DNA from 3 places in the Desulforamulus hydrothermalis Lam5 genome. Region 1 is predicted to be linked to each of the others. Evidence: riboswitches for the same ligand, from Rfam matches in the RefSeq annotation. Region 1 holds a riboswitch; each other region holds the start of a gene.
The links. Region 1 has a riboswitch for thiamine pyrophosphate ahead of DESHY_RS07745 (thiamine-binding protein). Riboswitches for the same ligand answer to the same signal wherever they lie in the genome.

Region 1 (8,126 bases):
CCGGTTTGCAAACGGCTGTACAGCGTTTCTTTCAGTTTTATGAAGGCCCGGTCGGTGGTGAGCCGGGGGCTGCGGGGCCGCGGCAGCGTCACGGTCAGTTCCGCCAGGATGCGGCCCGGCCGGGGCGAAAACAAATATATGCGGTCGGACAGCAGGATGGCCTCTTCAATGTCATGGGTAACAAACAGCACCGAGTGCTGAAAACGCTGCCAGATGTCCAGCAGCCATTCCTGCATTTGTATTTTAGTTAAGGCATCCAGCTTGCCAAAGGGTTCGTCCAGCAGCATGAGTTCCTGCCGGCAGAGGTAAGTACGCAAAAAAGCCGCCCGCTGCTTCATGCCGCCGGACAGCATATGGGGATAGCTGTCTGCAAAACCCGCCAGGCCAAACAGGGGCAACAACTGCCGGGCGGTCTGCCGGGCTTCCTTGGTTGCCATGCCTTGCAATTGCAGCGGCAGGATAACGTTGTCCAGTACCGTTCGCCAGGGAAACAGCACGTCATTTTGCGGCATGTAGCTGACATGTCCCCGGCAGCCGGCCACCGACCGTCCCTGCAGCAAAATGTCGCCCTGGTCCGGCCTGGCCAAGCCGGCCACCAGTTCCAACAAGGTACTTTTGCCGCAGCCGCTGGGCCCGATCAGGCTGACAAACTCCCCCTCCCCCACTGTCAGGGAAACCCGGTCCAGGGCCAGGATTTTTCCCCGGCCCGGCCGGTCGTAACTTTTGCTTACGGCCTTAACGGCCAGCCTGACCGCAGGCATGCACATCACCTTCTTCAGGGTGTTTCGGGCAGGAATTGATTGGTAAAGGCCTGTTTAACATCTATGTTTTGCGGGATCAGCTGCCGCTCAAACATCCAGTTAGCATAACGGGCCCAAACTTCTTCCCGCTGTACGCCCCAGCGGGGGGCAGCCGCCCGGTATTGCCGGCTGACCCAGGCCTGGCTGGCTTTAACCAGCTCGGCATTTAATTCCGGAGCATTTTTCAGTAAAATGTCTGCCGCCTCTGCGGGATGCTCGATACTCCATTCGTAGCCCCGGGCAGTGGCTGCCATAAATTTTTTCACCAGTTCTTTTTGTTCAGCGATATGTTTTTCGCCGGTGACTATTACCGGTGTGTAATAATCCAGGGCCGGGTCCAGGTCTTTCAGCATAATCAGGTTTAAATCCAGGCCCCGCCGTTTGGCTTCGATCCCGTCCCAACCGTAGTAAATCCATTCAAAATCAGCATCCCGCCCGATGGAGGCAAAGAAATCGGTGGCTCCCAGGGTAACGTATTTTACTTTGGCCGGGTCGCCCCCCGCCTTTTCCATCACCGCTTTGATGACGGCTTCCTCCACCGGTGATCCCCAGCCGCCGTAGCGTTTCCCCGCAAAATCCCGGGGTGAGGTAATGTTGGCCTCTTTCAGGGAGGCAAAGGCAGAGGTGTTATGCTGCAGCACAGCGGCAATTGACACCAGAGGGATGCCGCGTGCCCGGGCCTGGGTAACACTTTCCTGGTAACTGATACCAAAATCCGCTTTGCCGGCCGCCACCAGCCGGTCGGCGGTACTGCCCTGGCCGGGCTGGATTATTTCCACCGCCAGCCCCTGTTGTTCGTAAAAGCCCTTGTCCTTAGCCACATAAAGGCCGGTATGGTTGGTATTGGGATACCAGTCCAGCACGACGGTTACTTTGGTCAGGGCTTGCGGAGCGGTCTTTCGGTCACCGGCGCAACCGGCGGCAGACAACAGCAAGGCCGGCAGCAGCAGGCAGAGCATCAGCTTAATTTTGTTCATTTCGTTTTCCCCTTTACAGTTTGCTTATAAAATATCTTTGGCCCGGTAATGCCAGGGCATGACCAGCCGGGCCAGGCCCTCCACCAGCAAAAATATCGCCAGGCTGAGGGCGGTAATTACGGCAATGGCGGCAAAAACCCGGTCGGTGAGGTAAGACTGGGATGCCCTGGTCATATAAATCCCTAATCCCTGGCTGGCACCCAGCCATTCGCCGATCACCGCCCCCATCACGCTGTAGGTGCCGGCAATGCGCAGGCCGGAAAAAAAGTAAGGGAGTGCCGCCGGCAGTTTCACCAGGCGAAAAATTTGCCCGCCGGTTGCCCCCATGGCGGCCAGCAGGCGGATCATGTCCGGTTCTGCCGAACGGTAGCCGTCAGCCAGGTTAACCGTTACCGGAAAGAAACAAACCAGGGCCACCACCAGCACTTTGGGCAGCCAGCCGTAACCGAACCAAATAAGCAAGAGGGGCGCCACCGCAATAATGGGGATGGTTTGGGAAACCACCAGCAGGGGATAAACCGCCTGCCTCAGTTTATGGGACCACTCCATGCAGGTGGCCAGCAAGACGCCGGCCGCCACCGCCAAAAGCAAGCCCAGCAGGGTTTCGGCGACGGTCTGCAGGCTGTGCTGCCAGAGCAGGTCTTTGGTTTGCCAGAGGGCCCCGCCAACCCGGCTGGGGGCCGGCAGCAGCCAAGCCGGCAGCCGGCTGAAATGCGCCAGTCCTTCCCAGACTGCCAGCAACAGCAGCAGGGTGACACCCGGCAGCAGCAGGCTGCCCGGTTTTGGGCTAGCGGTATTTAGCCATTTTTTCATCGATGGTCACCCCGCCGGGGCGGTAGTGAATTTTCACAAAGGTCATTACTTCCGAAGCCCCGGCGGCCAGGCAGGCCTCCTGGGCTTGTTTTACGATGGCCAGCAGGGTGTCCAGCTCTCCCTCCATGACGGTTTCCATGGGACCCACCTGGTATTTGACGCCGGACCGCTGAACCACTTCGATGGCCCGGTCCACCGCCGCATAGGTGTTGCCGTCCGGCACTTTGGGCAAAACTTGAAACCCGAGGTTAATAACCGGCATGATGCAATCACTCCTTTCGTCAGGCTTAGTATGGTGTCATCCGGCCAAAAATAAAAGCTGCCTTCATGAGGCAGCTCAGGTTGTCGACAAATATTAGCTGTGGTTTATGATCCCCTTTGGCTCCGATCTACGCACCGACAGCACTATGATTCGCTACGGTCGCCCTTGGGGTCGCCTCAAACGGGCCCTCCTGGCCCGGTTCGGCTGGTGCCCACATCCTGTGAGCGCCACCCCAACGGCTCCTTTCGCTCATCAAGTGCTGTAACCGGTGCTTCGACAAGTCGCCGGCAGGGGTTCATAAAACCACCGTGTCTTTCCTTTGTCTACAGCCTGAGCGCCTTCCGGAGGCAGCTGTTATTTGAGATACAATAATTATCCGTATTTCCCTCCGCTGGCATTACCCAGATCAGGTTCACGGGTCGGTACCCTGCGGTACCCTCTCAGCCGGCCACCCCCAGCTCCCCAAAGCCATATTAAGTTGTTTGTTAAAGATACTATAGCAGCGGTTACCCGGTTTGTAAAGCGTTATACGCCCGGGCCGATATTACGCCTGCCTGGCACGCTGGCGAAGGTTCAATAGGTACGCCAGCACCAGCAGCCCCAGGCCCACTAAATCGGTCAGCAGGTTAGGATCGATCATTAATAAACCGCCGCCGAAAAAGACCAGCCGTTCCAGCGGGCGCGCGGGCGCCGCCAGGTAGCCCGAAAGGGCGGCGGCAATGGCGGTCATGCCCAGCAGGGAAGTGGTTATCATCAGCAGCACCTTGGGCAAGGTGGTATTGATCAGCAACAGGGAGGGTGACAGCACAAAAATGTACGGAATCAGGAAGGCCGCCACCGCCAGTTTGGATGCTTCCACACCGGTTTTCATGGGGTTGCTGCGGGCAATACCCGAGCCGGCAAAGGCAGCCAGCGCCACCGGCGGGGTTACGTCAGCAATAATGCCAAAATAAAACACAAACATATGGGCTGCCAGCACCGGTACCCCCAGTTGGATTAAGGTGGGAGCCGCAATGGTGGAGGTAATGACATAGTTGGCGGTGGTAGGCACGCCCATGCCTAAAATAATAGAAGTAATCATGGTAAAGAACAGGGTGGGCAGCAACCGGCCGCCGGCCAGGTCGATGAGGGCAGAGCCCAGTTTAAGGCCCAGGCCGGTTTTGGTGACAACCCCGATAATGATACCGGCAGTGGCACAGGCAATCACTACCCCCAGGGCCGAGCGGGCGCCTTCTTCCAAACCCTTAAGCACATCCCGCCAGGATATGCGGGTGGAGCGGCGCAGCAGCGAGGCGCCGATAGCCAGGGCAATGGCCCACAAAGCGGCATTCATGGGCGAACGGCCGGATACCAGCAGGTAGACAATGGCTAGCAGGGGAAGGGCCAGGTGCCCCCTTTCCAGCAGGATGCTGCCGATGCGGGGCAGTTGATCCCGGGGAATCCCCTGCAGCCCGGCCTTTTTGGCTTCCAGGTGAACCCCGATCCAGATGCCGGTAAAATACAGCAGGGCCGGAATGGCAGCCGCCTTAACAATATTTACATAGGGCGTGCCTACCATTTCCGCCATTAAAAAGGCCGCGGCCCCCATAATGGGCGGCATCAGCTGGCCGCCGGTGGAGGCAGCCGCTTCTACCGCCCCGGCAAATTCCGGCCGGTAACCCAGTTTTTTCATCATGGGGATGGTCAGGCTGCCGGTACCCGCCACATTACCCACCGAGCTGCCGGAAACCGTTCCCATTAAACCGCTGGAGAGGACCGCCACCTTGGCCGGCCCACCCCTGGCCCAACCTGCTACCGCATTGGCCAGGTCAATGAAAAACTTGCCCAGGCCGGTTTTTTCTAAATAAGCGCCAAACAAAATAAACAAGAAAATAAAGGTGGAAGAAACCCCCAGGGGGATGCCGAACACTCCTTCGGTGGTAAAAAACAGGTGCCCCACCAGGCCGCTCAGGTTAGTTCCCTGATGGGCAAAGGCCCCGGGCAGGTACGGACCGGCAAAGGCATAGCCCAGAAAAAGGGTTGCTACAATAACAATGGGCCACCCTACCACCCGGCGGGCCGCCTCCATAACCATTAAAATGCCCAGCCCTCCCAGCAGCATGTCGGCCGGGGTAACAATGCCGGCCCGCATGATAATTTCCTGGTAATATATGATAATATACAGGGGACCGGCCACCGCCAGCAGGGCCAGCAGGCCGTCAAACCAGTGCAGGCGGTGGCGGGGCCAGCTTTTCCTGGCGGGGTACAGGAGGTACACCAGGGCAAGGCCGAAGGATAAATGAACCGCCCGCTGAATCTGAGCATCCAGCACCCCGAAGATAGCTGTATACAACTGGAACAGTGAAAAGGCGACGGCAATAACGGCAACGGCAATGCCGGCCCAGCCGCTCATACGCCGGAAATCCGATTCCCGGTCGTATTTAGCCATAAACCGGTCTATATTCAACCGGTCTTGCGGTTGATGATTGTGCTCTGTCAAGTTTTACCTCCTTCCGGATGTTCAGGATGATTATTTGGGCCAGGGAACACGGTTTAACCTGGATGGCGATTAAAGAGCCGGGTGGGAAATAATCTTCAAAATCATACCGCTCACCCCGGTAAACCAGGGCATGCCTGGTTAAGGGCAGGAAAGCCAGGTTGATTTGTTTAAAATGCCGGTTGATGCCCGATAACACATAAACACCACCGTGATTTTCCAGTTTGCCCTCTTCGGGCAAAAAGGGAGTTCCCACGCCCAGGGCGCGGAAAGTGGTGGCGGTAAGCAGCAAATCATGCCCCGGTGCCAGCACAAAGTGCTCTTGCACCGGGGTTTTGTTTACAGAATGAATATATTCGATGGTAAAGCTTTTGTCAATCAGCAAGGGCAGCCGGAGAACCGCCTCGCCCTGCCGGCTGCTGACAACAAGCGTGGGCAGCGGTACCGCCAGCAAAACCGATACCAATAGGACAGCCAGCACCCATTTGCGGCCGGCCCGCCGCCCCACTAAACCTGCCATAAGACAACCTTACTTTTCATTAAAGAACTTTTCTGCCCCAGGGTGCATGGGGATGGAAATGCCTTCTTTGGCGGTATCCTTGCTGATGTGTTTGCCCACGTTATGTGCTGCCTGCAACTGATCCAAATGGGTGAAGACAGCTTTGGTAATATCATAGGCGGTTTGTTCATCCATTTTGTCGCTGACCACCAGCATAGCCTTGGCGCCCAGGGAGGTAACATCCTTATCCTGGTTGGGGTAGGTGCCGGCGGGAATCACTACCTTGGTGTAGAAAGGATATTTCTTGGTTAATTGCTCGGCCTTGTCATCAGCTACAGACAGCAGCACAACCTTGTGCTGGGCTGAAATATCCTGGATGGCTGCGGTGGGGAAACCGGCGGTAACAAAGGCGGCATCAATATTGCCGTCCTTCAGGCCGTTGGCTGCCTCACTAAAGGACAGGTACTGGGGCTTGATATCGGCAAAGGTGATGCCATAAGACTCCAGCACGTGCTGGGCGTTGGCGGTAACGCTGCTGCCGGCGGCACCCACGGCTACCCGCTTGCCTTTCAGGTCGGCAATGCTTTTAATGCCGGTCTTGTCCAGGGTAACAATTTGAACGGTTTCCGGATAAACGGCAGCCAGGCATCTTAAGCCTTCCACTTTTTTATCCTTAAACATTTCGGTGCCGTTGGCGGCATAATAAGCAATGTCGTTTTGCACAAAAGCTAATTGCACGCTGCCCTGGGTTAACAGGTTGATATTGGCCACGGAAGCGCCGGTGGACTGGGCGGTGGCGTTAACACCGGGCAGGTTTTTGTTTAAAATTTCTGCAATGGCGCCGCCCAGCGGGTAATATACGCCGGCTGTGCCGCCGGTGGCAATATTAATGAATTTCTTTTCTGTTTTTTCGGCGGCCTGGTCGGCCTTTTGCCCGCCGGATTTAGCACACCCGGTCACCAGGAGAGTTAGCATGGCAATGAGAGCCATTAAGGTTAAGCCGTGTTTTTTAATTTTCTTCATATCATCAATCATCTCCTTTGTAATAAGTTTGTTAAATATATGACAAATTTTGTATTTACGCGCCGCCCCCTTTAGCAAAATTTTGCAAATTATTTCTCATCTCTTTGTTTAGTTATTTATACATATTATTTTATATTGTGCCTTTAAAATCCTGCCGGCTGACATAAGATTTAATACATATACAAAATACATGCCGGGTGGTGACAATGGCTGTAACCGGTTAAATCTGCGCCAGGCCGGCGCGCAGCCCGGTTAAATAAGCTCCGGACCGTTTTTCTCCCATTCTTCAATTATTTTCACGCCGCTGCTGGTGCCGATGCGGTTGGCGCCGGCCTGCAGCATTTGTATGGCCTGCCGGGCCGTTTTGATGCCGCCCGAAGCTTTAACGCCCATCTGAGTTCCCACGGTTTGCCGCAGCAGAGCCACATCCTGCAGGGTGGCGCCGCCGCTGCCAAAGCCAGTGGAGGTTTTGACAAAATGGGCGCCCGCTCTTTGGGCCAACCGGCAGGCGGCAACCTTTTCTTGTTCCGTCAGGTAACAGGTTTCCAGGATAACTTTGACGGTCTGCCCTTCAGCGGCCTGAACCACCCCGGCAATATCCCGTTCCACATAGTGGTAATCCCCGGCTTTTAATGCCCCCAGGTTGATCACCATATCAAATTCGGCTGCCCCCTGCTGCCGGGCACGGGCGGTGGCAAAGGCTTTAACCTGCGGCTCCGCTGCCCCCAGGGGAAACCCAATAACGGTGCAGACCGCAACCCCGCTGCCTTGCAGCCGGTCGGCGACCAGCCGCACATGCCAGGGATTGACACAAACGGCAGCAAAATTATACTGCCGGGCTTCCTGACAGAGTTTGATAATTTCTGCCGGCGTAGCGTCTGCTCTGAGCAGGGTATGGTCGATGCAGCGATGCAACCGGTATTCCATTTAGCTTGTCTCCTTTTGACTTAATTTTTATCAATAACCGATAATTTATTTTATCTCTATTGAGATGTTTTGTATAGCAAAAAACCGCCCTGCAACGGGCGGCCGGAATATGACTGACCCTGGCTTTGGCTGTGTTTTGAGCACCGGCAGCACTGTGATTCGCTCCCGCCGCCAGGGGGGAGCTGCCGGTGCGGGCGGCGCAGTACGGCCGGACAGTTATGGATCACTTTTATCACCGGCGGCTTCCATGTAAAACGGGCAGCACCTGTGATAATTGGTTTTGCAGCAGCAATGACGGTAGTAGTCACGGCAGTGATCCTGTATTTTGCTGCCCCTGACACGGCAGTAA
Region 2 (8,126 bases), on a different contig from region 1:
GGGATAGAATATTAAGGGGAGGAACCTTTTTGGGTTTCTCGGTGCGTAGGCCGGAGCTAAAGGGGATCATAAACCACCGCAGTTTTTGTCATAACTTTGAGAGGAGGAACTTTAAAAAGGTTCCTCCTCTCGTAGTTTCTTCCGTTAACTGCCTCCTGCCTGGCCGAAGGACAGATCGTCAATCAGGACAGCGCAAGTATTCCAGGGCTGCGGCGTAAAGGTAAAGCTCACTGTGGCGGCGGCGGTACCTGCCGGTGCGGTGCCGTTAACCCTGAACTGCCGGTAGGTATCATTAAGCTGCTCGGATGTAATGGTTTGCTGGGCAGTACCGGTAGGGTTGCCGGCGGCATCCAGAAACTGGATTTGGGCGGTTAAAGTAAAGTGGCAGGGATCCCGGGGCACTTCTACAGAACGGGCCCAGAAGGTTAATTCATAGGCGGCCCCGGGCAGCACATCCGGTATCGTACGGGACATGGCGGCCGGCAGGGTAGGACAGCAGCCCGGCTGAGCAGCCTGGCCGGTGCGTCCGTAGGGGCTGGGGCAAACGTTGACGCATTGCCACAAGACCGGGCAGTTGCCGAGCCACTCCTCAAAGGCTTCGTCCTGAATGCCAAGGGTGGCGGCAGGTGCACAGCCGTTGGGGAAAACAGAGACATACAACTGGGTTTGTTCAACTATTTTTAAGGTGAAGGATACATCCACCACCTGCTGGATGCGGGAGGGTCGGGGTAAATCGAAGCTGACGTTAACATCCACGTTGCGGAAAGATATTTCTACGTTCTGTGGTTCCAGCACAATAAGGGGCGGCGACAGGGTGACGGATTTGGTAAAATCAATATCCTCACTCAGATGACGGACATCATCATGTTTATCTACATAAAAAATTTGTTTATGAACGGTACCGTGAATGTTTATTTTGCGGATTTCCCGGGGTTGATTGCCGCATTGGGGATCACCAAAGTGCACCGTAGCCTTCGGGCTGTTGCACACCCCGTCTTTGGTGGGGGCAGTAAATACCGGGTCAGCTGCCAGATCCCGCACCACCACATCAATATGATCTACTTTTTTAACTGTTTCCGGAGGGCAGGTTACGTTATCAACCGATACCGACCCCACCGTTTCTCCCACTACCACCGGCAGTTTCACCAGCTGGCAGACAGTGCCGTTGGGCATATGCCAATACCTCCTCATCATTGTTTATCCTTGTGGTCAAGCTCGGCGGGCAAGCATGACCGGCTGCTATATTATATTCACTGACCGGCCAAACAAGGCGTGTCCCCTTAATAAACAGAGCCGCTTTTTGTGAAAAGAGGTATGGCTGCCGGCGGCCGGCATATACATGATGGTAAGAAGTTGAAAGCGGAGGGGGGAACTACCATCGCCAGGAAATTTTGCGTAATTTGGCAGGACAAGGGATGTCGGCTTCTCCTGGGGTTATTGTTTGGTTTTGCGGCAATGCTTTTAATTTGCCTGACCTGGGGCAAACACCTGGTAATTGTAGTTGACGGGCGAGCCATGCCGCTGCTGCAGTTCCGGGGCACGGTGGCAGATGCTCTGGTCAGGGCAGGAGTAACCTTGGGAGAAGCCGATATAGCAGAACCCGGGCCGGCCTGCCGGGTGTTCAACCAGCAGGTTATCAGAGTCTACCGGGTAACCGGCGAAGAACTGGTTGAACCGCAGCTGGTGCCTTTCCGGGTGGAGCGAAAAATTGACCGGTCACTGGCACCCGGCCGGCAAAAAGTTTTGCACTACGGCAGTTACGGGTTAGCGCATCATTATATCCGGGTTACTTACCGGGACGGCCGGGAGGTAAAACGGCAAACGGTGAGCAAAAGGGTGATCAGGCAGCCGCAACCCATGGTGGTGGCCTATGGGCCTAATTACACCGTTTCCCGGGGCAGTTTGCCCGGCGGGGCGGTGCGCGCCAAGTTTAACCCGGAAAAAGGCAGCCGGGTGCTGACTGCCGTGTCCACCGCTTACACCCACACCGGTCACCGCACCGCCACCGGCATTTATCCCTACGAAGGGGTAGTTTCAGTGGATCCCCGGGTGATACCTCTGGGCACCAGGTTGTATGTCGAAAATTACGGTTATGCGGTGGCGGCGGATACAGGGGGCAGCATTAAAGGCAACCGTGTCGACGTATTTTTTAACACTTACCAACAGGCTATCAACTGGGGCAGGCGGACAGTTAAGATTCATATCCTGGATTGACCGGCCGCCGGCACCGAAAATTCTGCCGTATTCTGCCAGGCCTGCATGGAATTTGTATGAATTTTTGGGAAGGTTTACCATACAAAAGGGACGAATATGATTGGCATAAGCAATTTGTCCCCGAGAGGAGGTAAACCTAATGAATTGGTGTCCGGTGGAATGGCCTACCCGCAGCCCCGGCCGCACGGCACCCAAAATACAGGCCGGACAGGCCGGCCGCCAAGCGGCCAGAGCAGGTCTTTTAGGAATCCTGGTGTTAATTTTATTGGCGGCAGCGGTGGTGGGTTATGCCCGGTGGTCGGGCCGACTTGCCTGGCCGGCTCCCTTACGGCAGGCCGGAAACTTTTTAAAAGAAACAGTAACCGGTGAAGTCCCGGTTACCTTAACTGTGGACGGCCACACCAAAGCGGTGCGAACCACGGCCCGCAGTGTGCAGGAAGTGCTGGCCCGGCAGGGTGTTGTACTGCAGCCGGATGATCTGGTGACGCCCGCCCAGACCGTATTGTTAAAAAAAGATATGGCCATTAAGGTGACCCGGGTGACAGTGAAAACCATCACCCAGGAAACGGCCGTGCCGTATATAACAGAACGGATTGCCAATCCTGAATTGCCCGGCGGGTTTACCCGGCTGGTAAAAAAGGGTCAGCCGGGCAGGCAGAGAGAAACCTGGCGTATTCGCTATGAAGACGGCCGGGAGGTATCCCGTACCTGTGTGGACAAAGAAATTATCCAGGAACCTGTCAACGGCCTGCTGCAATACGGTACCGGCAGCAACGTCAGCCGGGGCGGCCAGTGGTTGCGGGTCAGCCGATCGCTGGACATGCTGGCTACCGGCTATACCTATACCGGCAACCACACTGCCACCGGCAGTATACCGGGGCCGGGCGTAGCAGCGGTAGATCCCAACGTTATCCCCCTGGGCAGCAGTTTATATGTGGAAGGGTATGGCAGGGCCACTGCTCTGGATACCGGGGGCGATATTAAAGGAAACCGTATTGATTTATTTTATGATACTAAAGAAGCGGCTCTCCGTTGGGGTGTCAGAAAAACCCGGGTATATGTACTGGAATAACAGGGGGAAAAGCCTCCTTTTTGTTTGTGTAATTTTATGGAAAGAAAAACATGTTGCATTTTGGGAAAAATAATGTATGATAGGAATAACTTCATAACACGCCACAGGGGAGCGAAAGCTGAGAAAGGTTAAGACCTGACCCTCAATACCTGATCTGGGTAATACCAGCGAAGGGAGTGATGCAAGACAGAGTTGTAAAGGTGTGCTTTCCTATGGTTGTGAAAGCGCGCCTTTTTTGTTTGTGCAGCCACCCCGGCAGGCAGTTGTCAAAGCGCCCGGGGAGGTGGTGGCTGCTTAAAAATCATTTTCCAGGAGAGAAGCCATGAAACATGTGTTAACTGTTGCCGGTTCTGATTCCTGCGGCGGCGCGGGGATCCAGGCCGACCTGAAAACCTTCAGTGCCCTGGGTACTTACGGCATGAGCGCCGTTACGGCAGTTACGGCCCAAAATACCACCGGGGTTTTGATGGTGCAGGAAATGCCGGCAGATCTGGTGGCGGCCCAAATCAACTGTTTGTTTGACGATATAACGGTAGATGCGGTAAAAATCGGCATGGTATCCAGCAGCGAAATCATTGCCACCGTGGCCGGCTGCTTAGCGGCTAAAGGGGCACGCCATATTGTAGCAGACCCGGTGATGGTATCAAAAAGCGGCCATCAATTGCTGCAGCCCGCCGCCTGTGCAACATTGATTGAGTTGCTGCTGCCCCTGGCGGATGTGGTTACCCCTAACATACCGGAGGCAGAGGTGCTTATTAACGGAAGCATTAACACCCTGGCCGATATGAAACAGGCGGCGCGGGAAATTTACCGGCTGGGGCCCAAGCATGTGGTGATTAAAGGGGGGCACCTGGCAGGGGAGGCGGTGGATGTGCTGTATGACGGCCGGCAGGTGGAATTGTTTGCCGGGCCGCGCTTAGCCACCCGCCATACCCACGGTACAGGTTGTACTTTTGCAGCCGCCATAGCGGCCTATTTGGCCCGTGGCTTTACGGTTAAGGAGGCGGTGAGGGCGGCCAAGGCATACGTTACCACAGCCATTGCCCACGGGCTGCCCCTGGGCCGGGGCCACGGACCGACGCACCATTTTTATGCCTTATATAAACAGGCCGGTGTTTTGCCCGAGTGACCCGGCCGGGCGGGTTAAATAACTGTACGGGGGTGAAGCAAATGAAGATTTTTTTAAACGGAAAGGAACTGGCGGTAGAACCGGGCAGCACCGTTGCCTGCTTGCTAAACCGGCGGGGGCTGCGGCCGGACAGCATCATTGTGGAATACAATTACCGGCTGGTTAAGCAGGATGAGTGGGCAACCATCATCTTGCAGGAAGGCGACAATATCGAAGTCTTGCGCTTTGTGGGAGGAGGATAAGCATGGATCTTTTTCGCATTGGCGGTCGGGAGTTAAGCAGCCGCTTGTTCTTAGGCACCGGCAAGTATGCGTCCCGGCTGATTCCCGAGATTATGGAAGCGGCAGCGGCCCAGGTGCTGACGGTGGCCATGCGGCGGGTGGATACAGCAGGAGAGGAGGAAAATATTTTACGCTATGTACCCGACGGTTGTATTATCATGCCCAATACTTCAGGGGCCAGAAACGCCCGGGAAGCGGTGCGCATAGCCCGGCTGGCCAAGGCGGCAGGCTGTGGCAACTGGGTCAAGGTTGAAGTAATTGCCGACAACCGGTACCTGCTGCCGGACAACTACGAAACCATTAAGGCCACAGAAATCCTGGCTGCCGAGGGGTTTCAGGTATTCCCTTATATGAGCCCGGATTTGATGGTGGCCAAAGAATTGGCCCGGGCCGGGGCGGCGGCTGTCATGCCGCTGGGAGCCCCCATTGGCAGTAACCGGGGGCTGAAAACCAAAGAGCTGATCCGTATTCTCATCGAGGAAATTCCTTTGCCTATCATTGTGGATGCAGGCATCGGCAAACCGTCGGAAGCTGCCGCAGCCATGGAGATGGGCGCAGCGGCGGTACTTGTTAATACTGCGGTGGCCACCGCCGGGGATCCCGTTATGATGGCACGGGCTTTCGGCCTGGCTGTGCAGGGGGGACGGGCCGCATACCTGGCGGGCCCGGGGGAAAGCCGCCGGTTGGCCAGTCCTTCTTCGCCGTTGACAGGGTTTTTAAGAGAAAATTAAGGGGTTGGGGGCAGTGAGTTTTTACCGGACCTATTTGTCTTACAGCAAACTTGATTTTGAGGCTTTTTTTCGCCGCGTAACACCTGACCGGGTTGCCGGCATTCTTCATAAACAGCGGCTGTCACCGTTGGATTACCTGACTCTGCTGTCACCGGCGGCCGAGGATTTTTTAGAAGACATGGCGCAGCGGGCATACCGGCTGACAGTTCAGCATTTTGGCCGGACGGTTCTTTTATATACCCCCATGTACCTGGCTAATTACTGCACCAACCGCTGTGTCTACTGCGGCTTTGCCGCCCATAACCAAATTAAGCGGGAAAAAATGACCCTGGCAGAAGTGGCGGCGGAAGCCCGGCTAATTGCTGCCGGCGGCCTCAGGCACATCTTAATCCTCACCGGGGAGTCCCGGCAACATACGCCGGTATCGTATATCCGGGATTGTGTGCAGCTGCTCAAAAAATTCTTTACCTCCATCAGTATTGAAATATATCCTCTGGCACAAGAAGAATACCGGGAGCTAATTGCGGCCGGGGTGGATGGCTTAACTATCTACCAGGAAGTTTACAACCCGGAGGTATACCGGCAACTGCACCTGGCCGGCCCCAAGCGGGATTATCTTTGGCGCCTGGATGCCCCGGAGCGGGCCTGCCGGGCCGGCATGCGCAGTGTTAACGTGGGGGCCCTGCTGGGACTGCATGACTGGCGTTCGGAAGCCTTTTTCAGCGGCCTGCATGCCAATTACCTGCAGAGCTGTTTCCCGGCGGCGGAGGTCAGCATATCGCCGCCCCGCCTGCGTCCCCATGTGGGGGGAATGCTGCCCCGGGTGGAGGTCAGCGACCGCAATCTGGTGCAATATATCCTGGCCTTTCGTTTGTTCATGCCCCGGGGCGGCATTACCCTGTCTACCCGGGAACCGGCCCTGCTGCGGGATCGCTTGTTGCCCCTGGGGATAACCAGGATGTCTGCCGGCTCCTGCACAGCGGTGGGGGGACGGGTAAAAGAAACCGTTTCAGAAGGGCAGTTTGCCATTGCAGACCACCGGGATGTTCAATCCATTGTCAGCATGTTGTACCGGCAGGGCTACCAGCCGGTTTTTAAAGACTGGCAGTGGTTGGAATGAGGGGTGTGCCGTGAACAGGTTCGTTAAAGCGCTGGGCAACTTCTGGTCGCCGGCTCAGCTGGCCAGGCTTCAACAAATCAAGATAGGTATTGCCGGGGCCGGGGGATTGGGCTCTAACGTTGCCCAGTTCCTGGCCCGCAGCGGCTGCCGGCACTTGAAAATAGTTGATTTTGACCGGGTGAGTTATAGCAACCTGAACCGGCAGTTTTTCTTTTACAGGCAGGTTGGCGAGGCTAAAGTAACGGCTCTGCAAAACAACCTGCGGCAAATTAACCCGGATATTAAAACAGAAGTACTGCAGCTGGCCGTTAGCCAGGATAATGTGAAGACGCTGTTTGCAGATTGCCATGCGGTGGTGGAGGCACTGGATCAGCCGGCCTTTAAAAAGCTGGTGGTGGAAGCATATTTAGACACCGGTAAGCTGCTGGTGGCGGCTTCCGGGTTGGCCGGCTGGGGCAACACAGATGGCATCCGGGTGCACCGTATTAAAGATAACTTTTTCCTGGTGGGCGATTTGGTTTCCGAAGTGCAGCCCCACCGGCCGGCGCTGGCCCCGGGGGTGGTTATCACCGCTGCTAAACAGGCGGATGTGGTCATAAGCTACTTTTTAGGGGAAGGCGGGGGCAAGCAAGATGATTAAACGTGGGTTAGCCGAGTTTCTAAAACCGGGTCTTTATGGCATTACCGCCGAGGCCCATGCCCGGGGCAGGGATAATATCCGGGTGGTGCAGGATATGCTGGCGGCCGGCATTAAAATTATCCAGTACCGGGAAAAAGAAAAAAGTGCCCGGGAAAAATACCTGCAGTGCCTTCGCATCAGAGAACTGACCCGCCAGGCCGGGGCGGTTTTTATTGTCAATGATCACGTGGACCTGGCTTTACTGGTGGATGCTGACGGAGTGCACATCGGGCAGGATGATCTGCCGCCCGACCAAGTGCGTAAATTGGTGGGGCAAGAGCGGCTGATCGGCTTGTCCACCCACTCGCCCGCCCAGGCCAGAGCCGCCCGGGGGGCCGGGGTGGATTATATCGGGGTAGGCCCTCTGTTTGCCACCCGCACCAAAAAAGATGTTTGTGACCCGGTGGGCCTCTCCTACCTGGATTATGTGGTGAAAAATATAGATTTGCCCTTTGTGGCCATCGGCGGTATTAAGGAGCATAATATCGGACAGGTAACCGCCCGGGGTGCCCGCTGCGTTGCCCTGGTTACAGAAATTGTGGCCGCACCGGACATTCCGGCTAAGGTGGCTGCCTTGCGCCAGGCCATGGCAATTAACAATGATCTAACGACAATTTAATTAGTAACGGGATTGACATACAGGATATAATAAAAATATAGAATAAACTATCAGGAAGGATCGGAACCTACATTGCGGGAATTAACTTCGCCCTCCGCCGTCAGGGAAATCATCCGGGCCCACGGTTTTAAGGTGCGCAAGGCCCTGGGGCAGAATTTTTTACTGGATGCCAACATTATTGAAAAAATTGTGCAGGCTGCAGAACTTTCCCGGGAAGACTTGGTGTTTGAAATCGGTCCCGGCCTGGGTACTTTAACCCGCCGGTTGGCCCGGTCAGCCGG
Region 3 (7,421 bases), on a different contig from region 1:
GTCTGCGCACCGACAGGGAATCATAAAACCACCTCCCTTTGTTTTACAACTTTTGTCTACGGTCTGGATGATTTAGGTTAAGTTGTCTTAATATTTATCCTGTCCCAAAGTCAGTGAAGGCACCGCATTTAAGGTCAACGGGGCAAAATCACCCCGCAGGTATTTGTAATAGCCGGCACAGGCAATCATGGCTGCGTTATCGGTACACAAATGCAGCGGCGGCAGCACTACCCGGCAGCCTGCCGCCGCTGCCCTTGCCTGCAGCAGCTCCCGCAGTCCCCGGTTAGCTGCTACACCGCCCGCCAGCATAATGGTCTTGACCCCGGTTTTTTGCGCTGCCAGCATGGTTTTTTCCACCAGCACTTCCACCACGGCCCGCTGGAAGCCGGCGGCTAAATCCGCCCGGTTAATCTCCTGGTTGAGCATGGCCGCCCGGTTGAGATAGTTCAATACAGCAGATTTTAGCCCGCTGAAACTAAAATCCAGGCTGCCTTCCTCCAAAAAGGCCAGGGGAAACTGCACCGCCCGGGGGTCACCCTGTTGGGCCAGTTGATCAATCAGCGGCCCCCCGGGATAGTCCAACCCCAAGGCCCGCGCCACCTTGTCAAAGGCTTCGCCGGCGGCATCATCCCTGGTACGGCCCAACAGCCGGTAGTCACCCCGGTGGGGCAGGTACACCAGGTCTGAATGGCCTCCCGATACCACCAGGCAAAGCAAGGGAAACTCCAAATCCGGCCGGACTAAAAAATTAGCGGCAATATGCCCTTCCAGGTGGTTAACGCCAATTAAGGGGATATCCAACGCATAAGCCATGGCTTTAGCTGCTGCCACCCCCACCAACAGCGCTCCCACCAGGCCGGGCCCGTAAGTAACCGCCACCGCACTGAGCTCCCCGGGGGTCACCCCGGCCTGGGCCAGTGCTTCCAGGATAACCGGGTGAAGGTTCTCCAAATGCTTACGGGAAGCAACTTCCGGCACTACGCCGCCGAATTTTTTATGTATGTCCACTTGCGAAGCAATTACATTGGATCGCAACTCCACCCCGTCCGCCAGCACTGCCGCTGATGTTTCATCACAAGAAGTTTCTATGCCCAGAATTATTACACTCATGAAAAAATCCTCCATTGGGGGGACGGAGTTAAGAACTGTCCCCGACTTGAATTGAAAGATCCAGCCACATAATAATGGCGTCCTCGTTGGTATCCGAGTAATATTTTTTACGCCGGCCTTTTTCCTGGAAGCCCAGCTTTTTATAAAGCTGCCGGGCCGCCTGATTGGAAGGCCGCACCTCCAGGGTCATGCGGGCAGCTCCCCGCAGCACTGCTTGGCGCATCAGCTCCATAAGCAGTCCTTCCCCCACCCGGTGCCCTCTGTGTTGGGGATGCACGGCAATGTTGGTAATGTGTGCTTCATCCAGCACCAGCCACATGCCGCCATAGCCCACCACCCGGTCCTGGTGCAGGGCCACCAGGTAATAGGCAAAATTGTTTTGGGTTAATTCGTATGTGAAGGCCTGACTTGACCAGGGGGTAGCAAAGGAGGCTCTTTCTATCTCCAACACCCCCGGCAAATGCTCCACCTGCATTGGCACCAGCCGGTAATCCATAGCAGCCACCTACTTCCCGCCCTTGGCCGCCAGCTTAACCTCCGCCTCGGACAACCTGATATATTCCGGTGCCAGCTGCAGGGGCGGCACGCCGCCGCCGCTCATCATTTTGCGCCAACCCAATTCTGCCAGCGCGCCTCCTCTGGGCAGCATGGCACAGCGGGGTGCCATCACGGCACGCCGGCCCAGACAAGTCTCCAGTTGCTGCCGGTATTCCGGTACGGCGTCACCCAGAAAGGTTACCGGCCCTTCCCATTGTTGTAAAAGCTGCACCAATTCTTCAATACCCAGGGCCAGGGGGCCGGCCAGCAGCTCCGGTTGGCCGGCATTGCCTCTGAAAACAGCGGCATAAACTTCATTTTTACGGGCATTCAGGATAGGACAGATAATTTGCGCCTGGGATGCCAGCGGCAGGGCCAGTGCCTCCAGGGTGGATACTCCCACCAGCGGCACCTGCCAGAGCCAGGCCAAGGTTTTGGCGGTGGTCAAACCGATTCTTAATCCGGTAAAGGAGCCCGGCCCGGATGATACTGCCACAGCCCCGATCTGCCCGGCGCTTATGCCCGCTTCTTCAATAACTGCTTTAATCATGGGCAGCAGGTTTACCGAATGGGTGCGGCGATTATTTACCAGCCGCTCCGCCAGGATGCAGCCATCCGCCGCCACCGCCACCCCGGCCACCGGAGTGGCTGCTTCAATCCCCAAAACGTACAAGCTTCATCAACTCCTCCAGCAACTGCTGATAGCGTTCGCCCTTTGGCCGGAAGTAAATCCGGCGCACTGCCTCAACACCTTCTTCTCTCGTCAAACAAATATCCAGGCGCTGCCCGGGTAAAAGATCGGCAACCCGCCGGGCCCATTCAATCAAACAGACACCCTGACCGTAAAAATACTCCTCATAACCCAGGTCCTCCAGGTCGGCCGGCCCGCCTAACCGGTATACATCAAAATGATAAAGGGGCAGCCGCCCTTCATATTCGTTAATTAAGGTAAAGGTGGGGCTGGTAACCGGCCCCTTGACCCCCAAACCCTCGGCCACGCCCTGGGAAAAGGCGGTTTTCCCTGCCCCCAGGTCACCGTTCAGGCATATGATATCCCCGGCTTGCAAAAGCCCCGCCATTTTTTGGCCCAGCTGCCTTGTTTCAGCCGGGGAGCGGCTGACAACCATTGCTTCACTCATAAAAAATCACCCGCCCTTGTTATAGTATTGCCGGCAGCGGCAGTTTTTCATTAGCCGGCGGGGCTGCCGGCAAAATGATTATATCCCCTCATGTTGATCATCTCCCTGACGCCGTTGGGCCTTTCCAACAACAGTCCCTCGCCGGCCGGCAGCATAACACCGATGGCCGTAAAAGGAACAGCCGCCCGCTGCAACGCTTCCTCCACCGCCCGGCGGTGCTTTGGCCGCAGGGTAAACAACAGTTCGTAGTCTTCGCCGCCGTTCATCACCCAATCCAGGATATCAGTGCCCAGCCGGCCGGCCAGCCGGCTAACTGCCGGCAATACCGGCAACGCCTTTTGCCAAATTAAGCAGCCCGTTGAGCTGGCTGAGCAAATTTCCCTTAATTCAGCCGCCAGCCCGTCGCTGTTATCGTCCAGGGCTGATACCCCTTCCAGGCCGGCCAGCAGAACCCCCGCCGCCACCCGGGGCACCGGCCGCAGGTGGGCTTTAATCAGCTGTTCTTTTAAAGACGGTGAGCAGTTCACTTGATGGGACAGCACATAAAGGCCGGCGGCCGCAGTACCCAGCCGGCCGGTAGTATAAATCAGGTCCCCCGGTGCGGCTCCCGAACGGTACACCGCCCGGCCCGCCGGCACTTCTCCCAGCAGGGCAATATTAATTACCAGCGGGCCGGGGGATTTGACCGTATCTCCCCCCACCAGGTTGACTTGATAAAGGCCGGCCATTTCCCGCAGCCCACGGTAAATGGCCAGCACATCCGCCACCTGGATATGTTCAGGCAGGGCCAGCGATACCACGCCGTGGGTGGGCCTGCCCCCCATGGCAGCAATATCGCTGATATTGACCGCCAGGGCTTTATACCCTACATCGGCATAATCACACCAGTCCAACCGGAAGTGGATGCCTTCCACCAGCATATCGGTGGTAAACAACTGCCAGCAGTCGCCGGCACACTGCAAAACCGCCGCATCATCCCCGATACCGGCAATTACACCGGGTGAAGCGGGAAGTAGATCTTTTTTTAACAGGTTTATCAAACCAAATTCGCCAACCTGTGAAAGATTCAACGCAGATAGCTCCTTTCCTGCCAAACTATGGTTATTATATAGCAAGACCCCTGTCTTTTAAAAGACAGGGGCCACACTGCAGACCAGGGAAAGTTTAGGTGGTTTTATTGTTCTAGCAGCCCGCCGACGCTTTACCCAAATACTGCCCGACAATTTTCATAGCGCAATAATCACCGCACATAGTGCAGGCTTCATGGCCGTCCGGGTTGCGCTCCTGCCGGAAACGGGCTGCTTTCCGGGGATCCAGCGCCAGGGCTGTCTGCTTGTCCCAATCCAAGGCCTTGCGGGCAGCAGACATCTGCCGGTCCCACTCCAGGGCGCCGGGCACTCCCTTTGCGATATCAGCCGCATGGGCGGCCAGGCGGCAGGCCATAATGCCTTCCCGCACATCCTCCAGGGTTGGTAAGCCCAGGTGTTCCGCCGGTGTCACATAACAAAGAAAATCTGCCCCTGCCGCCGCAGCTACAGCCCCGCCGATTGCGGCGGTAATATGGTCGTAACCGGGGGCAATGTCGGTCACCAGGGGCCCCAGCACATAAAAGGGAGCCCCCTGGCAGAGGGTTTTTTGCACCTGGACGTTGGCGGCAATTTGGTCCAGCGGCACATGCCCCGGCCCCTCAACCATCACCTGCACTCCGGCGGCCCGGGCCCTGTCCGTCAGCTCGCCCAGGATAATCAGTTCCTGCAGTTGCGGCCGGTCGGTTGCGTCCGCCAGGCAACCGGGCCGCAGGCCGTCCCCCAAACTCAAGGTGACATCGTGTTTAAGGCAAATTTCCAGCAACCGGTCATACTGTTCATAAAGCGGGTTTTCCTGGCCGTGGTGCAGCATCCAGGCAGTTAAGAAGGAGCCGCCCCGGCTGACTATATCGGTAAGGCGGGGCTGGTTTTTCAGACGTTTGAGTACCTCTAAAGTAATACCGCAGTGAACGGTAATAAAGTCTGCCCCGTCCGCACAGTGCCTTTCAATTACCTCAAACAGGTCAGCCGCCGACATGGTTAACATATTGCCCCTTTTCGCCCGGTTCTCCAAAAAGGCCTGATAAACCGGCACCGTTCCCACCGGAAGGCGGCTGGCCCGGATAATTTGCCGGCGGCCCAGGTCAATATCACCGCCGGTACTCAGGTCCATCACCGCATCCGCGCCGGCTGACTGAACAACCTGCAGTTTTTCCAGCTCCCTGGCCGGATCCGGAAAGCCGGTGGAGGTTCCGATATTGGCATTGACCTTTGTTCTCAATCCCCGGCCAAAACCCACCGGATCCAGGTTCTGGTGATTAATGTTGGCCGGTATGACAATGGTTCCTGCCGCCACCCCTTGCCGTACAAACTCAGGCGTTACCCCTTCCTTTTCAGCCACCCGGCGCATGGCCGGGGTAATTTCGCCTGCCCTGGCCGCTAACAGTTGTGTCATGGTTTTCAACCTCCCATAGAAAATAAAAAAACCCATAGGAATTATGGGTTTGGTTAATAAACGGCTTCCCACATTCCCTTCGCTGGTACTAACCAGATCAGGTTCAAAGGGTCAAGCACATCATCGGGTGCTTATCTCAGCCCGCCTCACCGGGCCCCCCCATTGGTTTATCCTGTTCATATAAAGTTGTCATACACCCAGGTATTCTATGCAGCCCGAAAAAAACCTGCTAAAATTTTATGCCCGCCGCAAATAATTTTTTCAGGCAAAGCTTTCGGCACAGGATTGCTGATAACAGTTTAAGCGGCCGGCAAAATCCTGCAGCAGTTTTTTTACCTCCCCCAAGTCAAAGGGTTTGCTCATGCATAAGTAAGCCCCCTTTTGCAAAGCAACGGCAGCGGTTTCCTCCGCCCCGTAAGCTGTCATAATCACCACCGCTGTACCGGGAGCCATTTTTGTTATTTTCGTCAGGGCTTCCAGGCCTCCCATAATAGGCATCCGTACGTCCATAAAAACTAAATCCGGCTTATGAAGCCGCACCTTCTCAATGGCTTCTAAACCGTTTTGTGCGGATTGAACCCGGTGGCCCGCTTCTAAGGCAATTATCTCCAGCAGATAACGTACCCCCACCTGGTCATCCACAACTAATACATCGAGTGTTTTTTTCACAGTTCTACTCCTCTCGACATATTGTGACAAAATGGCAAGTCATACACATTTTACCATTTAGGCACTTATTAGATTCGACGGAAGTCTGTTAAATCCTTTCAGCAAAAAACACTTTTTATGAAAATTTTCACTTTTTTCCAATAACCTGGCAACCGTTTACAAAAACCATCTCAATCCGGTGGTTGGGGTCGAACAGGGAGCGGTCAGCAACTATTATGTCGGCATCTTTGCCCGCTTCCAGGGACCCCACCCGCTGCCGGATACCCAGCAGTCCGGCGGCATCAACGGTAATGGCCTTTAAGGCCGTTTCCTCCGGCAGCCCTCCCTTGACTGCCAAGGCTGCAGAAAGACTGAGATATTGTATCGGCACCACCGGGTGGTCGGTCATCAGGGCAAAGGGGACGCCGGCCTGACATAAAGCCAGGGCGGTTTCCAGGCTGCGGTTCATTAATTCCACTTTGGCCCGGTTGCTGATAACAGGCCCCACCACTGCCTTAACTCCGGCCGCTGCCAGCCAGGGGGCAATCAGATGTCCCTCGGTGCAGTGTTCCACCACCAAGTCCAGGTCAAATTCCCGGGCTATACGCACAGCGGTCATAATATCATCCGCCCGGTGGGCATGCACCCGCAGGGGAACTTCTTTCTTAAGCACCCTGACCACCGCTTCCATTTGCAAATCACGTTCCGGTATATTTCCCTCCGCCGCTGCCCGTTTCTGTTTAACCAGGTAATTTTGTGCCGCCACCAGGGTTTCTCTCAACAGGGCCGCCGAGGCCATGCGGGTGGCGGGCATTTTTTTACCGCTGCCATAAACCCGCTTGGGGTTTTCGCCCAGGGCACATTTAAGACCGGCCGGAAAGCGGATGATCATGTCATCCACCACCGTACCGTGAGTCTTCATAACCACCATTTCGCCGCCCACCACATTGGCACTGCCGGGCCCGGTGACAACCGTGGTAACCCCGCCGGCCAGGGCATCTTGAAAACCAAGGTCATACGGATTTACCGCATCAATGGCCCGCAGGTGGGGGGTCACCGGGTTGCTGGTTTCGTTGGTGTCATCTCCTTCCAGGCGGTAAATTTCTTCCATAATGCCCACATGAGTATGGGCATCAATTAAACCGGGCAGCACCAGTTTGCCTGTTGCATCAAACACTTCGATATCATCGGGCAGGGGCAGCTGCCGGCCTACCTGTACAATTTTGCTGCCTTCCACCAAAACAGTGCCGCGACTGATGGGCGGCCCCGCCATGGTAAACACTGTTCCGTTAATAATGGCAAACATCGTCTTCCTCCTGTCAGTTAACCGGTTCGTTTATTCATCGCGGCCTGCACAAAACTTTTAAATAAAGCCAGGATACGGGCATCCTGGTACATACATTCGGGATGGCACTGTACCCCCACCACATAGGTGTGCCTGTTACTTTCTAATCCTTCCACAATTCCGTCAGCAGACCGGGCGGTAACCTGGAAGCCTTCGGCCAC

Region 2: another riboswitch for thiamine pyrophosphate. It lies ahead of thiD (bifunctional hydroxymethylpyrimidine kinase/phosphomethylpyrimidine kinase); the one in region 1 lies ahead of DESHY_RS07745 (thiamine-binding protein).
Region 3: another riboswitch for thiamine pyrophosphate. It lies ahead of thiC (phosphomethylpyrimidine synthase ThiC); the one in region 1 lies ahead of DESHY_RS07745 (thiamine-binding protein).

What each region holds. Positions count from the first base shown of each region.
Region 1 covers NZ_CAOS01000010.1:56,327-64,452, reverse strand. Annotated here, with positions in the region: gene DESHY_RS07760 (ABC transporter ATP-binding protein) at 1-761, opposite strand, end outside; gene DESHY_RS07755 (ABC transporter substrate-binding protein) at 776-1,777, opposite strand; gene DESHY_RS07750 (ABC transporter permease) at 1,802-2,590, opposite strand; gene DESHY_RS07745 (thiamine-binding protein) at 2,565-2,852, opposite strand; gene DESHY_RS14270 (hypothetical protein) at 2,959-3,117, shown strand; TPP riboswitch at 3,219-3,327, opposite strand; gene DESHY_RS07740 (TRAP transporter permease) at 3,397-5,331, opposite strand; gene DESHY_RS07735 (DUF1850 domain-containing protein) at 5,273-5,848, opposite strand; gene DESHY_RS07730 (TAXI family TRAP transporter solute-binding subunit) at 5,858-6,850, opposite strand; gene deoC (deoxyribose-phosphate aldolase) at 7,103-7,777, opposite strand; gene DESHY_RS14040 (hypothetical protein) at 7,887-8,030, shown strand; gene DESHY_RS07720 (hypothetical protein) at 7,994-8,126, opposite strand, start outside.
Region 2 covers NZ_CAOS01000011.1:121,231-129,356, forward strand. Annotated here, with positions in the region: gene cobO (cob(I)yrinic acid a,c-diamide adenosyltransferase) at 1-15, shown strand, start outside; gene DESHY_RS08775 (DUF3794 domain-containing protein) at 145-1,173, opposite strand; gene DESHY_RS08780 (3D domain-containing protein) at 1,303-2,214, shown strand; gene DESHY_RS08785 (3D domain-containing protein) at 2,354-3,286, shown strand; TPP riboswitch at 3,382-3,479, shown strand; gene thiD (bifunctional hydroxymethylpyrimidine kinase/phosphomethylpyrimidine kinase) at 3,609-4,415, shown strand; gene thiS (sulfur carrier protein ThiS) at 4,457-4,657, shown strand; gene DESHY_RS08800 (thiazole synthase) at 4,660-5,427, shown strand; gene thiH (2-iminoacetate synthase ThiH) at 5,441-6,547, shown strand; gene thiF (sulfur carrier protein ThiS adenylyltransferase ThiF) at 6,558-7,187, shown strand; gene thiE (thiamine phosphate synthase) at 7,180-7,845, shown strand; gene rsmA (16S rRNA (adenine(1518)-N(6)/adenine(1519)-N(6))-dimethyltransferase RsmA) at 7,918-8,126, shown strand, end outside.
Region 3 covers NZ_CAOS01000008.1:219,897-227,317, forward strand. Annotated here, with positions in the region: gene tsaD (tRNA (adenosine(37)-N6)-threonylcarbamoyltransferase complex transferase subunit TsaD) at 88-1,110, opposite strand; gene rimI (ribosomal protein S18-alanine N-acetyltransferase) at 1,139-1,606, opposite strand; gene tsaB (tRNA (adenosine(37)-N6)-threonylcarbamoyltransferase complex dimerization subunit type 1 TsaB) at 1,616-2,320, opposite strand; gene tsaE (tRNA (adenosine(37)-N6)-threonylcarbamoyltransferase complex ATPase subunit type 1 TsaE) at 2,301-2,786, opposite strand; gene thiL (thiamine-phosphate kinase) at 2,837-3,856, opposite strand; gene thiC (phosphomethylpyrimidine synthase ThiC) at 3,969-5,267, opposite strand; TPP riboswitch at 5,325-5,438, opposite strand; gene DESHY_RS06245 (response regulator) at 5,529-5,936, opposite strand; gene DESHY_RS06250 (amidohydrolase) at 6,064-7,221, opposite strand; gene DESHY_RS06255 (gamma-glutamyl-gamma-aminobutyrate hydrolase family protein) at 7,239-7,421, opposite strand, start outside.